One region of the Stenotrophomonas sp. GW821-FHT02D01 genome, then DNA from elsewhere that is predicted to be linked to it. Evidence: riboswitches for the same ligand, from Rfam matches in the RefSeq annotation. Region 1 holds a riboswitch; the other holds the start of a gene.
What was found. Region 1 has a riboswitch for thiamine pyrophosphate ahead of AC07UW_RS12295 (TonB-dependent siderophore receptor). Riboswitches for the same ligand answer to the same signal wherever they lie in the genome.
Positions count from the first base shown of each region.

Region 2: linked by a shared signal. The riboswitch ahead of thiC (phosphomethylpyrimidine synthase ThiC) and the one ahead of AC07UW_RS12295 (TonB-dependent siderophore receptor) in region 1 are both predicted to bind thiamine pyrophosphate.

Region 1 is NZ_JBWKVP010000005.1:153,780-159,597, forward strand. Features, by position in the region: gene pnuC (nicotinamide riboside transporter PnuC) at 106-690, opposite strand; gene AC07UW_RS12295 (TonB-dependent siderophore receptor) at 687-2,864, opposite strand; TPP riboswitch at 2,935-3,030, opposite strand; gene AC07UW_RS12300 (phosphotransferase enzyme family protein) at 3,186-4,313, opposite strand; gene AC07UW_RS12305 (glycine zipper 2TM domain-containing protein) at 4,443-4,841, opposite strand; gene AC07UW_RS12310 (peptidoglycan-binding protein) at 5,090-5,818, opposite strand, start outside.
Region 2 is NZ_JBWKVP010000002.1:393,920-399,737, forward strand. Features, by position in the region: gene ggt (gamma-glutamyltransferase) at 1-53, shown strand, start outside; gene AC07UW_RS06635 (BCCT family transporter) at 603-2,180, opposite strand; TPP riboswitch at 2,426-2,527, shown strand; gene thiC (phosphomethylpyrimidine synthase ThiC) at 2,621-4,465, shown strand; gene AC07UW_RS06645 (ion channel) at 4,567-5,238, shown strand; gene AC07UW_RS06650 (winged helix-turn-helix domain-containing protein) at 5,498-5,818, shown strand, end outside.

The DNA.
Region 1 (5,818 bases):
CACGCCATGCGTGGATGCCGGGCATCGGTAGACGCCAACCTTGGTTGGCGCTCACCTGCCGACCAAGGTCGGCATCTACCAAACGCAGCCACGCATGGCGTGACTCTACTGCGCAGGTACTGCCTGCGGCTCGCGCGCGGCGGCGCGCCACGCCCGCAGCCCGAACAATGCCAGGCCCAGGAAGAACACGTACAACGCGGCGGTCACGTGCAGCGATTTGAACAGATAGGCGCCCACGTAGACCACGTCCACCACGATCCACACCCACCAGCACGCCGTGTGCCGGCGGGCCTGCCACCATTGCCCGACCAGGCTCAGTGCGGTCAGCATCGCGTCCAGCCACGGCAACGCTGCATCGGTGAAGGTGTGCATGCCGGCGCCAAGCGCCACGCCGCCACACAGGCCGATGGCCAGGTCGCGCAGCAGCTTGCCGCGCGCCAGCGGCACGATGCGGATGCTGCCTTCATCGGCGGCGTGCTGGCGCCAGTTGATCCAGCCGTAGACCAGGAAACCACCAAAGGCGACCTGCAGCAGCGTGTCCGAGTACAGCTTGGCTTCGGCGAACACCGCGCCGTACAGCGCGACCGACAGCAGGCCGACCGGCCACGCGGCCAGCCGTCGCTTTGCCATCAGCCACACGCCGAGGATGCTGAAGAGCGCGGCAGTCCACTCGAGCGCGACGCCGCTCACAGCGCGAACGTCACCGACAGGCGTGCCTGCCGCGGCGCACCCGGGAACAGGTAGTAGTCACCGCCGCTGCTGCCGGTATCGCGCCAGTAGAAACGGTTGAACAGGTTGTCCACCGACAGGTTCCAGCTGACCGCACGGTCGTGCAGGCGGTGCTGGAAGCGCAGGCCGGCGTCGAACACCGAGTAGTCCGGTGCGCGCACACCGCCGTCGGCGCGGGCCACGTTGGAGGAGGCATAGCGCCAGCCACCGGTCACATCCAGGCCTTCAACGAACGGCAGCGCGTAGGCCAGGTGCACGCTGGCGCGCACCTTGGGCACGTTCACCAGCTGATGGCCTTCATAGGCCGGGGTGCCGGTGTCGCGTGCGCGCGCCTGCAGCACGCTGGCGCTGGCGACGATCTGCAGCGCGTCGGTCAGCTGGCCGTTGGCGGTCAGTTCCAGGCCGGTATGGGTCTGCTGGCCTTCTTCGACGAAGGTGTAGCCGACGTCGCTGCCGTCGGGCCTGGCGTACTGGTAGGGCTGGGAGGTGCGGAACACGGCTGCGCCCAGGGTGAGGGCGTCCACCGGCACGTACTTCACGCCCACTTCCAGCTGCCGCGACTGCATCGACGGCAGGAAGGTATCGGCGTTGGACGTCCAGAACGGTGCTTCCTGGCCCAGCGAAATGCCGCGCACGTAGCTGGCGTAGGCGTTGAGCTGGTCGGTGGCCTTCCACACCAGCGCGGTCTGCGGCAGGAAGCGCGACAGGCGGCTGTGGCGCTGCGGCGTGCCGCGCTTGTCGTAGGCGCGCTCGTCCAGGCGCACGAAGCGGCCGCCGGCCAGCCACTGCCAGTCATCGCCGAAGCTCATCCGGTCCAGCGCGAAGAACGCGGTCTGCCGGCTGTCCAGGCGCCGTGCCGATGCACCCGGCATCTTCGGCGAGGGCTCGAACACCGGCACCTGCACGTCGTGGATGTTGCTGGTGCCGACGTACTCGTTGACGCTCGGGCGCTTGTCGATGGTGCGGCGGAAGTAGTCGGCGCCGATGCTCAGCTGGTGGCCGACGCTGCCGGTCTCGAAACTGCCGCGCAGTTCGGCACGGGCCTGCTGGTTGCGGCGGGTGTCATCCGGGCTGCGGTAGTCGTAGATGTCGTAGTCGCCGTTGGGGGCGAAATAGTTGCCCGGCACGCTGCCGTCTGCGCACCCTGCGGTGTAGTAGCAGCCGTAGGCGAAGGCGACGTTGTCATCGATCACCGAGCGGCTGTGGCCGACCGAGACGCGCGACTGCCACGCATCGTTGAAGTCATAGGTGTGCAGCGCGGTGATGTTGGTGCTGGCAATGTCCACCGGCCGCTGCCACGGCTGGTAGCCGAGCAGGCGTTCGCGGTCGACGCCGCGCGGCAGGTCGCGCGCGCCCAGCAGCTGGAAGCCGGACACCGAGCGCTGCGAGCTGGTCTGGTAGTTGGCATCCACTTCCAGCTTGCCGTGTTCGCCGATCAGCCAGTCGGTGGCCAGCGAATAGAAGTTGCGGCGGCCGTCGGCATGCTCGACGTAGGAATCACTGGCATCCCAGGCGGCGTTCAGACGCACGCCGAAGCGCGGGGTCAGCCAGTGGCCGACATCCACGGCTGCATAGCGCGAGCCTTCCGAATCGGTGCCCAGGGTGACCGTGCGCACTTCCGCCGGGCGCTTGCCCACGTAGTTGATGATGCCGCCGGGCGCCATCACGCCAGCCGCGAGGCCGGCTTCGCCCTTGAGGATCTGCACTTCCTGGATGTTCTCCAGCGCCAGGCGCTGCTCGCCGGCGATGGACATGCCGTTGAAGCGGTAGCCGGTGGCCGCATCCAGCGCGAAGCCGCGGATGGCGATGTTCTGGTAGTAGCCCACCGGCGCATAGGCATCGCCCAGCGAGGCATCATTGCTGGCCAGCTCGGACAGCGAACGCACCTGGCGGCGGTCGAGGTAGTCGCGCTCCAGCACGTTCACCGAGGCGGGGGTGTCCTTCCATGAGCCGCCGCCGAAGGCGTTGACGCGCGAGGTGTCGGCCTTCGGTTTGCCGGCCTGCACGCGCACCGCCGCCAGTTCGGTGGGCGAGGAGGGCGCATCAGCGGCGTCGGTGCCTGCCTCGCTGGCGTACAGCGGCAGGGCGGCGCACAGGGCGAGGGCGAGCAGGGTGGGGCGCAGGCAGCGGTTCATTCGATTCGTCTTCAGACAACAAGGGAGACGAAGCGACGGCGCGCAGGTGCACCGGCCCATGACGGGGGTGTGGCTGCGGCTCAAAGCTCCCTACGCCGGTGCAAACCGGATCAGGTTCCAAGGGACTCTCTCAGCCTGGCAAATCCAGGCACCCCCGCTTCAGGTGACCATTTCACTACAAATGGTACGGATTTGCGAGCTACCGCCCTTCAGCCGGGGTCAGATCCCTTTCCAGCGGAAAGGGATCTGACCCCGGCCGAGCGCATCATCGACGCATGGCGTCGATCTACTGAGTACCCCGGGTGTTTGGTGGCTCGCGGCTCACGCGGCGGCGTGCAGGGCCGCCAGCAGGGCTTGGCCGGGGGCAGTGGCGAACCACGCCGGATGCCCGAGCATGAACGGCTGCCAGGCCACATCGGCGTTCGCGGTCGATCCGGTGACGCCCTCGAAATACTCCACTTCGGACAGAGCGAAGTCGAAATGCACCATCGGCAGCAGGTCGGCCAGCAGGTGCACGCGCGTGGGCGACAGCGGCAGCTCCTGCCGATAGCCGTCCAGCAGGGCCAGGGCGATGTCGATGCGCACAGCATCGGTGCCGCGCTCCAGTTGCAGCCAGGCCACCGCGTTGCGTTCGATCGCCGTGGCCAGGTCGAACAGCGCGCTGGTGGGCGAGGCCAGGCCGAAATCGAGCACCGTGGCAATCGTGCCGTCGTCGTTCCACAGCAGGTTGGAGACGTGCCAGTCGTTGTGCGCCCACAGCCGCGGTTCGTCCTGCAGGCGCGCGGCCAGGCCGTGGTGCCAGGGCAGCACATCGCGGCGCAGCTGTTCTTCCCAGGGAATGCGCGCCAGGTAGCGGGCCAACCCGGGGCGGTTGCCGAGGTCGGCCTTCAGTACGGCGATCGGGTCATCGGCGCGGATCAGGTCGTCGCGTGCCACCAGCAGATGGGTACTGCGCTGCGGTGCGTGGTAGCCGGCTGCCGCGCGGTGCAGCGTGGCCAGCACGCGCCCTGCCTCGTGGGCCTGGGCAATGTCGGTCAGCGGTGACCATGACGGCAGCTCGCGATACAGGTCCTTGCCGGCGCCAACGGCATGCAGTTCGTAGGTCCACTGGCCGTGTTCGAGTGCGGTGCGGCCGTCGTTGCTGGCCAGCACCTGCACCACCGGCATGCCGGCAGTTGCCAGATGCGCGATGAATCGGTGTTCTTCTTCCAGGCTTCCAGCGCTGCGCACACTGCGGTGGTGGCGCTTGATGAAGACCGGACCGCCGGTGCCGTCGATAATGGCCGCGGCCGACAACGGACGCGGGCTGTGCCAGCGCAAGGTGCTGTCCGCGCCCAGCTGCGGAAAGCGGCCACGCAGCCAGATGATCTCCTGCGCGTCGATCGCCGGCCAGTCGGCGGCGACCTCGTCGTTGTTGAGGCCCTGCACGCGATGGGGGGAAGAAGTCATGCCACGGCCGCTGGTGAGTAATGGAACATCCAAGGCTGCGCATTCAACGCCATGGACGCCACAGACGCAAACGGGCGGGTCATCGACCCGCCCGTCAGGGACGCCACGTGCGGCCTGTGGCCGGCGCGCTTACCAGCCGCGATGGCGGCCGCGGTCGTGGTAGTAGCGGTTGTCATGGCGCTCGCGCTGCCAGCGACGGTCATCGCGGCGGTCGTAGCCATAGCCGCGGTTGTAGCCACGGTCATAACGGCGATCGTAGCGACGGTCATAGCGCCCGTCGTAGCGTCGATCATGGCGGTCGGAGGTGGTCAGGTTGCCGATGGCGCCGCCGGCAACCGCGCCGCCGACGGTGGCAGCCGGGTCGCCGTTGGAGATCAGGTGACCCGCCACGCCGCCGACGACGGCACCGACCACGGTGCGCTTGTCCTTCCTCGACATCGCGCTGGCATCACTGACCACGGCCACGCCGGCAAGAAGTGCCAGGGCCATCGCCAGACCACGGAAGCTGAGTGCGGAAGTGCTGAGCATGTTGGGTTCTCCTGTGAGGTGCATGCCACGGTGGGCAGGGAGGGCGCTGGGCGCCCCGGCTGCCGTAGGGACTACGCTGGTGCCCGGACATTGCCGGAACATTGCGCGCGATCCCCGTGCGGCTTGCGCATTCATCTAGCGTCAGGCGGCATGAAGCGAGGCTGAAAGCGCGGCGGCCGCTCAGCTGCCAGAAAGGAAAAGGGCCGCAGTACGCGGCCCTTCCCCTGGTTTCCCCTGCCTGGCCTGGCTCAGTGGCCCATGGCGCGCTGGGCCTGCTTCACCTGCTCCTGCTGGGCGTCCTGCTGCTGCAGGACATTCGGTGCACCGTGCACCGCACCACTGCTGAGTGCCATGCTCTGCTCGCTGGCCGCACGGGTGTCCACCGCCGCGCGGCAGGCAGCCGGGTCACCGGCGGTGCCCTGTACGGCAAACATGCGCTCGCCGTTGGTGCTGGGCACCACCGAATCGATGCGCTGCATGCCGCTGGCCTGCGCTTCCTTGGTCAGTGCAGCGGCGGCGGCCTCCAGTGCATGGCGGTCCTTGAAGGTGCCTGCCGGCAGTCCTTCCATGCCCTTCATGGCCTGGTTGTACATCGGGTTCTGCGGATGGCGCTCGTCATTGAGCAGCGGGCGCTCGCGCGCGTCCTTGATCGCATCCAGCGTCTTCGGGCCGATGATGCCGTCCACTGCCAGACCGTTGTCCTTCTGCAGCTGGCGCACGGCAGCCTCGGTGTTGCGACCGAACTTCCCATCCTCGACCAGCGGCTTGCCGTCGGCACCCACATACCCCAGGTGGCCCAGCTGTTCCTGCGCCCTGCGCACATCCTCGCCGTGCGCACCCTGCTTATGCACTTCGTTGCTGGCCTGCGGCTTTTCCTGCGGGGACGGCTTCGGCTCGGCTGCGCCCTTGGCCTGCGCCTGCTCATGCGCCTGGCTGCGGTTTTCCAGCAGATCGCGTGCCTGGTGCAGCGGATCGGA
Region 2 (5,818 bases), on a different contig from region 1:
TGTATTACGGCGCATCGGAGAGCCGCAAGGATGGGCAGGCGGCGGGCTACTGAGGTTTCCCGGCCAACGGGCTGAGCCCCCTCTGCGGTGTTGGCAGCAATGCTGTGGTTGGCCGGGTGGGTAGGTTGCCTGGGGGACGCCGCAAGTACGTCCTTGTAGGCTCGGGCGCGCCATCCATGGCGCTCACGCCCCCAGCCAACCTACCCACCCGGCCACGGACAGTTTCCGTGGCCGCCACCGCAGTAAGAGAAAGAAGAAGATCAAAAGCAAAGGCAGCAGCAACAGCCGCGTGCTGATGGTTGGGGTCGGATCCGTTTTCCTTTGGAAAACGGATCCGACCCCTTCTTGTTTTCCGATACACCTTCATCCACGCATGGCGTGGATCTACTGCCGTCACCGGGAAATTGTCGGGGGCGGGGCGGTGTGGGTGGGCAGGACCGTTGGCGCCATGGATGGCGCCATCGAGCCCCCAGGGATGGGTTTACGGCGTGTCCTGCCCACCCACACCGCCCCGCCCAACCAGCAACAACCCAGAGCCGCCTTGGCTTCGGCCGTTGCCTTTGCCTGAAAAAAGCGGTGCAGCCGCAGGCTGCAAAACACCCTCAATCCTGATCCTGCGCGCGTGCTGCCTCCGCCTGGGTCTCTTCCTGCGCTGCCATCTCGCGTGCGATCCACGCATCGATCATGCGTCGCTGGCGCTGCGCCTGCCGCCGCTCCCGCGTGTACTCCTGGTCCAGGACCCGGTACAGCGACACCATCACCAGCACCATCAGCAGCGCGAACGGCAACGCGGCAATCGTGATCATGCCCTGCAGCGCATCCAGCCCGCCCGCCAGCAGCAATGCCGCCGCAATCAACGCTACCGCGATGCCCCAGGCCAGCTTGCGCTTCAGCGGCGGATCCCCGGCTTCGTCGGTGGACATGCTGGCCAGTACCAGAACCGCCGAATCGGCCGAGGTCACGAAGAAGATCATCAACAGCACCAACGCCACTGCCGACAGCATCAGCGACGCCGGCAGGCTGTCGAACAGGGTGAACAGCACCGTCTCATAGCCATTGCCCAGCGCCTGCACAAGGTCGGCGTGGCCGAAGATCTGCGCCCACAATGCCGTTCCCCCAAACACGGCGAACCAGAAGAAGCCCAGCAGGGTCGGTGCCAACACCACGCCGATCACGAACTCGCGCACGCTGCGGCCGCGCGAGATGCGCGCGATGAAGGAACCCACGAACGGGGCCCACGAAATCCACCAGGCCCAGTAGAAGATCGTCCAGTCGGCCACCCACGTGCTGCCGGAGAACGGTGACATGCGCAGGCTCATGGTCACCAACTGGTTGAGGTAGGAACCCAGCGTGGTGGTGAACGTATCGAAGATGAAGCCAGTCGGCCCCAGCACAAGTACGGTCGCGGCCAGCAATGCAGCCAGTGCCAGGTTGAAGTTGGACAGCCACTTCACGCCGCGCTCCACACCGCTGGCGGTCGAGGCCATGTACAGCACGAAGGCAATGGCGATGATGGTCATCTGCACCGGTACAGTCGCCTGCAGGCCAAATACGCGCTCCACGCCTGCAGCGATCTGGATGGTGCCGAAGCCGAGCGTCGTCGCCACGCCGATCGCCGTGGCGACCACCGCCGCGATGTTGACGACACGGCCGATCCAGCCGCGATGGTGGCGGCCGATGATCGGCTGCAGCATATCGCTGACCAGCCCGCGTCCATTGCGGTTGAACTGGAACCAGGCCATCGCCAGGCCGATCAGTGCATAGATCGCCCACGGATGCAGGCCCCAGTGGAAGAACGCATAGCGCATCGATGCACGCGCGGCATCCATGCTCTGCGGTTCAATTCCTTCCGGTGGCTTGGTGAAGTGTGAGATCGGCTCGGCCGCGCCCCAGAACACCAGGCCGATGCCCATGCCGGCAGCGAACAGCATCGACATCCAGCTGGCGCGCGAGAACTCGGGCTCGGCGTCTTCGCCACCGATGCGCAGGTTGCCGAAGCGGCCGAAGGCCAGGTACATCAGGAACACCAGCGCCAGGAATACCACCAGCAGGTACAGCCAACCGACGCTGCGGATGACATCACCCAGCGCCGCCTGCACGACGGTATTGAAGGGGCCGGGCGCGAGGCCGGCGAGCAGCACCAGGGCAAGCACCAGTGCGATGGAAATGCGAAACACCATGAAGGAGCTTCTCCGATCAAGGGATTGAGGGGAGCGAGCGAAAGCTTGCAGGGAGTGGGCCGGCGAAAGTGTGCGCACCGGACAGGTACCGCTATGGCGGCAGGGAAAGCGCCGCGTGCAATGGTGCGGCGCGCGTGCACGTTACTGAATGCGACGTCACGGTTCTGTTAACGCAGGCGCGGTAGATCCGCGCCCTGCGTGGGCGATCGGCCAGGAGACCGAGTGGTTTCTATGCTCTAATGCCCACCAAGAAGCGGGGGTACCGCGGCCTTGTGGCCACGGTTGAGATAGTCCCTTGGAACCTGATCCGGCTCATACCGGCGTAGGGAAGCTTTGCAATGCAGCCGTACCCGGAACCTGCCCAAGGAGCGCCTTGGTGCCGTCCGGGCGCGGGGGCAGTGCGCCGCCGCTTCGTCCCTGACCTTCCTGGACGATGCCCGATGAACGCACAGCTCTCCGCCCTGCAGCAACAGGCCCAGCAACTCTCCGAGTCCGTGACCCGGCCCATACCCGGCTCGCGCAAGATCCACGTGCCCGGCTCGCGCCCGGATCTGCAGGTGCCGATGCGTGAGATCGCGCTGACCCGCACGCCCACCGTGTTCGGTGGCGAAGAGAACGCACCGGTCACCGTCTACGACACCTCCGGCCCGTACACCGATCCGGACGTGCGCATCGACCTGTCTGCGGGCCTGCCGGCATTGCGGCGTGGCTGGGTGGAGGAGCGCAACGACACCGAACAGCTCGACGGCCTCAGCTCCTCGTTTGGCCGCGCGCGCGAACATGATCCGAAGCTGGACCCGGTGCGCTTCCCCGCGCGCAGCCTGCCACGTCGCGCGCGGGCCGGCGCCAACGTCACCCAGATGCACTATGCGCGCCGCGGCATCATCACCCCGGAAATGGAATTCGTGGCGATCCGCGAAAACCAGCGGCTGGACGCGATCCGCGATGCCGCACTGCTGCAGCAGCATCCTGGCGAGGCATTCGGTGCGTCGATCCAGCAGATCATCACTCCGGAATTCGTGCGCGAGGAAATCGCCCGCGGCCGTGCGGTGCTGCCCAACAACATCAATCACCCGGAAAGCGAGCCGATGATCATCGGCCGCAACTTCCTGACCAAGATCAACGCCAACATCGGCAACAGCGCGGTGTCCTCGGGCATTGCCGAGGAAGTGGAAAAGCTGGTGTGGGCGATCCGCTGGGGCGGTGACACGGTGATGGACCTGTCCACCGGCAAGCACATCCACGAAACGCGCGAATGGATCATCCGCAATTCGCCGGTGGCGATCGGTACGGTGCCGATCTACCAAGCGCTGGAGAAGGTCGATGGCCGCGCCGAAGCGCTGACCTGGGAGATTTTCCGCGACACCCTGATCGAACAGGCAGAGCAGGGCGTGGACTACTTCACCATCCATGCCGGGGTACTGCTGCGCTATGTGCCACTCACTGCCAAGCGGGTTACCGGCATCGTCAGCCGTGGCGGTTCGATCATGGCCAAGTGGTGCCTGGCCCACCACAAGGAAAACTTCCTCTACACGCATTTCGAAGACATCTGCGAAATCATGAAGGCCTATGACGTGACTTTCTCGCTGGGTGACGGCCTGCGTCCCGGCTGCATTGCCGATGCCAACGATGCGGCGCAGTTCGGCGAGCTGGAAACGCTGGGCGAGTTGACGAAGATTGCCTGGAAGCACGACGTGCAGACCATGATCGAAGGCCCCGGCCATGTGCCGATGCAGCTCATCAAGGAGAACATGGAAAAGCAGCTGCGCGAGTGCGGCGAGGCACCGTTCTACACGCTTGGCCCGCTGACCACCGACATCGCGCCGGGCTACGACCACATCACCAGCGCGATCGGTGCGGCGATGATCGGTTGGTTCGGTACCGCCATGCTCTGCTATGTCACGCCGAAGGAGCATCTGGGCCTGCCCAACCGCCAGGACGTGCGCGACGGCATCATGGCGTATCGCATCGCCGCCCATGCTGCTGATCTGGCCAAGGGGCATCCGGGGGCGCAGGTGCGCGACAACGCGCTGAGCAAGGCACGCTTCGAGTTCCGCTGGGAAGACCAGTTCCACCTCGGCCTGGACCCGGAGAAGGCCAAGGAATTCCACGACGAGACCCTGCCCAAGGACGCGCACAAGCTGGCCCACTTCTGTTCGATGTGCGGCCCGCATTTCTGCTCGATGAAGATCACCCAGGACGTGCGCGAGTACGCAGAGAAGGGCATGCAGGAGAAGTCCGAACAGTTCCGTGCAGCCGGCGCCGAGGTGTACCAGCAGGGCTGATCGCAGAGGGGCAGTGCCGGGTCATGCCCGGCACCGTCCAGTCCCCCATCTCACAGCCTTGCCGTTATCCTCGCCCCAACGTTCCCTGGGGATAAGGAACCATGCCCATTGCCGTAACTACCCGCTGGCTGGCCATCGCCCGCCGTCACCCCTCTGCCTGGCTGCTCGGAGCACAGCTGCTGTCGGTACTGCTGTACCCGGCGTTGGACGAAACTGCTGCCGGGCGCGCGGCAGTGGGCGTATTCGGCATGGCCCTGCTCGGCCTGGCACTGTGGGTGGTGCAGCGCAGCCCGCTGGGGACATGGCTGGCGTTGGTGCTGGCCATCCCGGCGGTGGTGTTTTCCCTATCCGCGGCACTGCTGGACCGGCCTGCACTGGGCATCACCGCGCAGCTGCTGGAAAGCCTGCTGTATTTCTACACCGCCGGAGCGCTGATCGCTTACATGCTGCAGGACCACAAAGTGACGCGCGACGAGCTGTTCGCCGCCGGTGCCACGTTCACTCTGCTGGCATGGGCATTCGCTTTTACCTTTGCCGTATGTCAGCAGTGGTATCCGGGCAGTTTCCAGGGCGCCAGTGGCGGCGCGCAGCGCACATGGATGGAGCTGCTTTATCTGAGCTTCAGCTTATTGTCCGGGGTAGGTCTCAGCGACGTCGTGCCACTGCATCCGCAGGCCCGCGCGCTGGTAATGCTGGAGCAGTTTTCCGGCGTCATGTACGTAGCGCTGGTGGTTTCGCGGCTGGTTGGCCTGACCATGCTGAAACGCTTCTGAAAATGAACGCCAGATAAAAATATCGCGCCCAAAAGGGCGCGAATGATGATGCGTATTATGTGAATGCGTCGGCGAGAGAGAGCCTGATGTCGACCACGCGATAGGCGAGGTAACCCGCATAGGCTAATATCCGGAGGCTTCGTTTTTTTTGCGGTATGCGCCGATGCTTTGTGCGGAATCTGGCTTCTTGCTGTGCCAAGGATGGGAAGGGATCGATGGTGAACAGTGTTTGCGGCCTGTTTCAGCCCCATAGCAACGAATGATCAACAGCGAAATCCAGTCGCCTGAATCCGACCGCGTCCGCGTCGGTGAGTGCATCGTTACTTTGTCCTCGCGTGAGGTCGAAGTCGCCGGTGCCCGCCGTACACGCCGTTTGACGCCCAAGGCGCTGGGCGTGCTGCGCATGTTGATGCGGCAGCCGGGGCGGGTGGTGACCCGTGACGAGCTGTTCGCCGAAGTGTGGCCGGACACGCTGCCGACCAACGATGTGCTGACCCAGGCTGTTACCCAGCTGCGCAAGGCGTTCAGCGTCGACGACGACAATGGCCAGGCGTACATCGAGACCATTGCCAAGACCGGC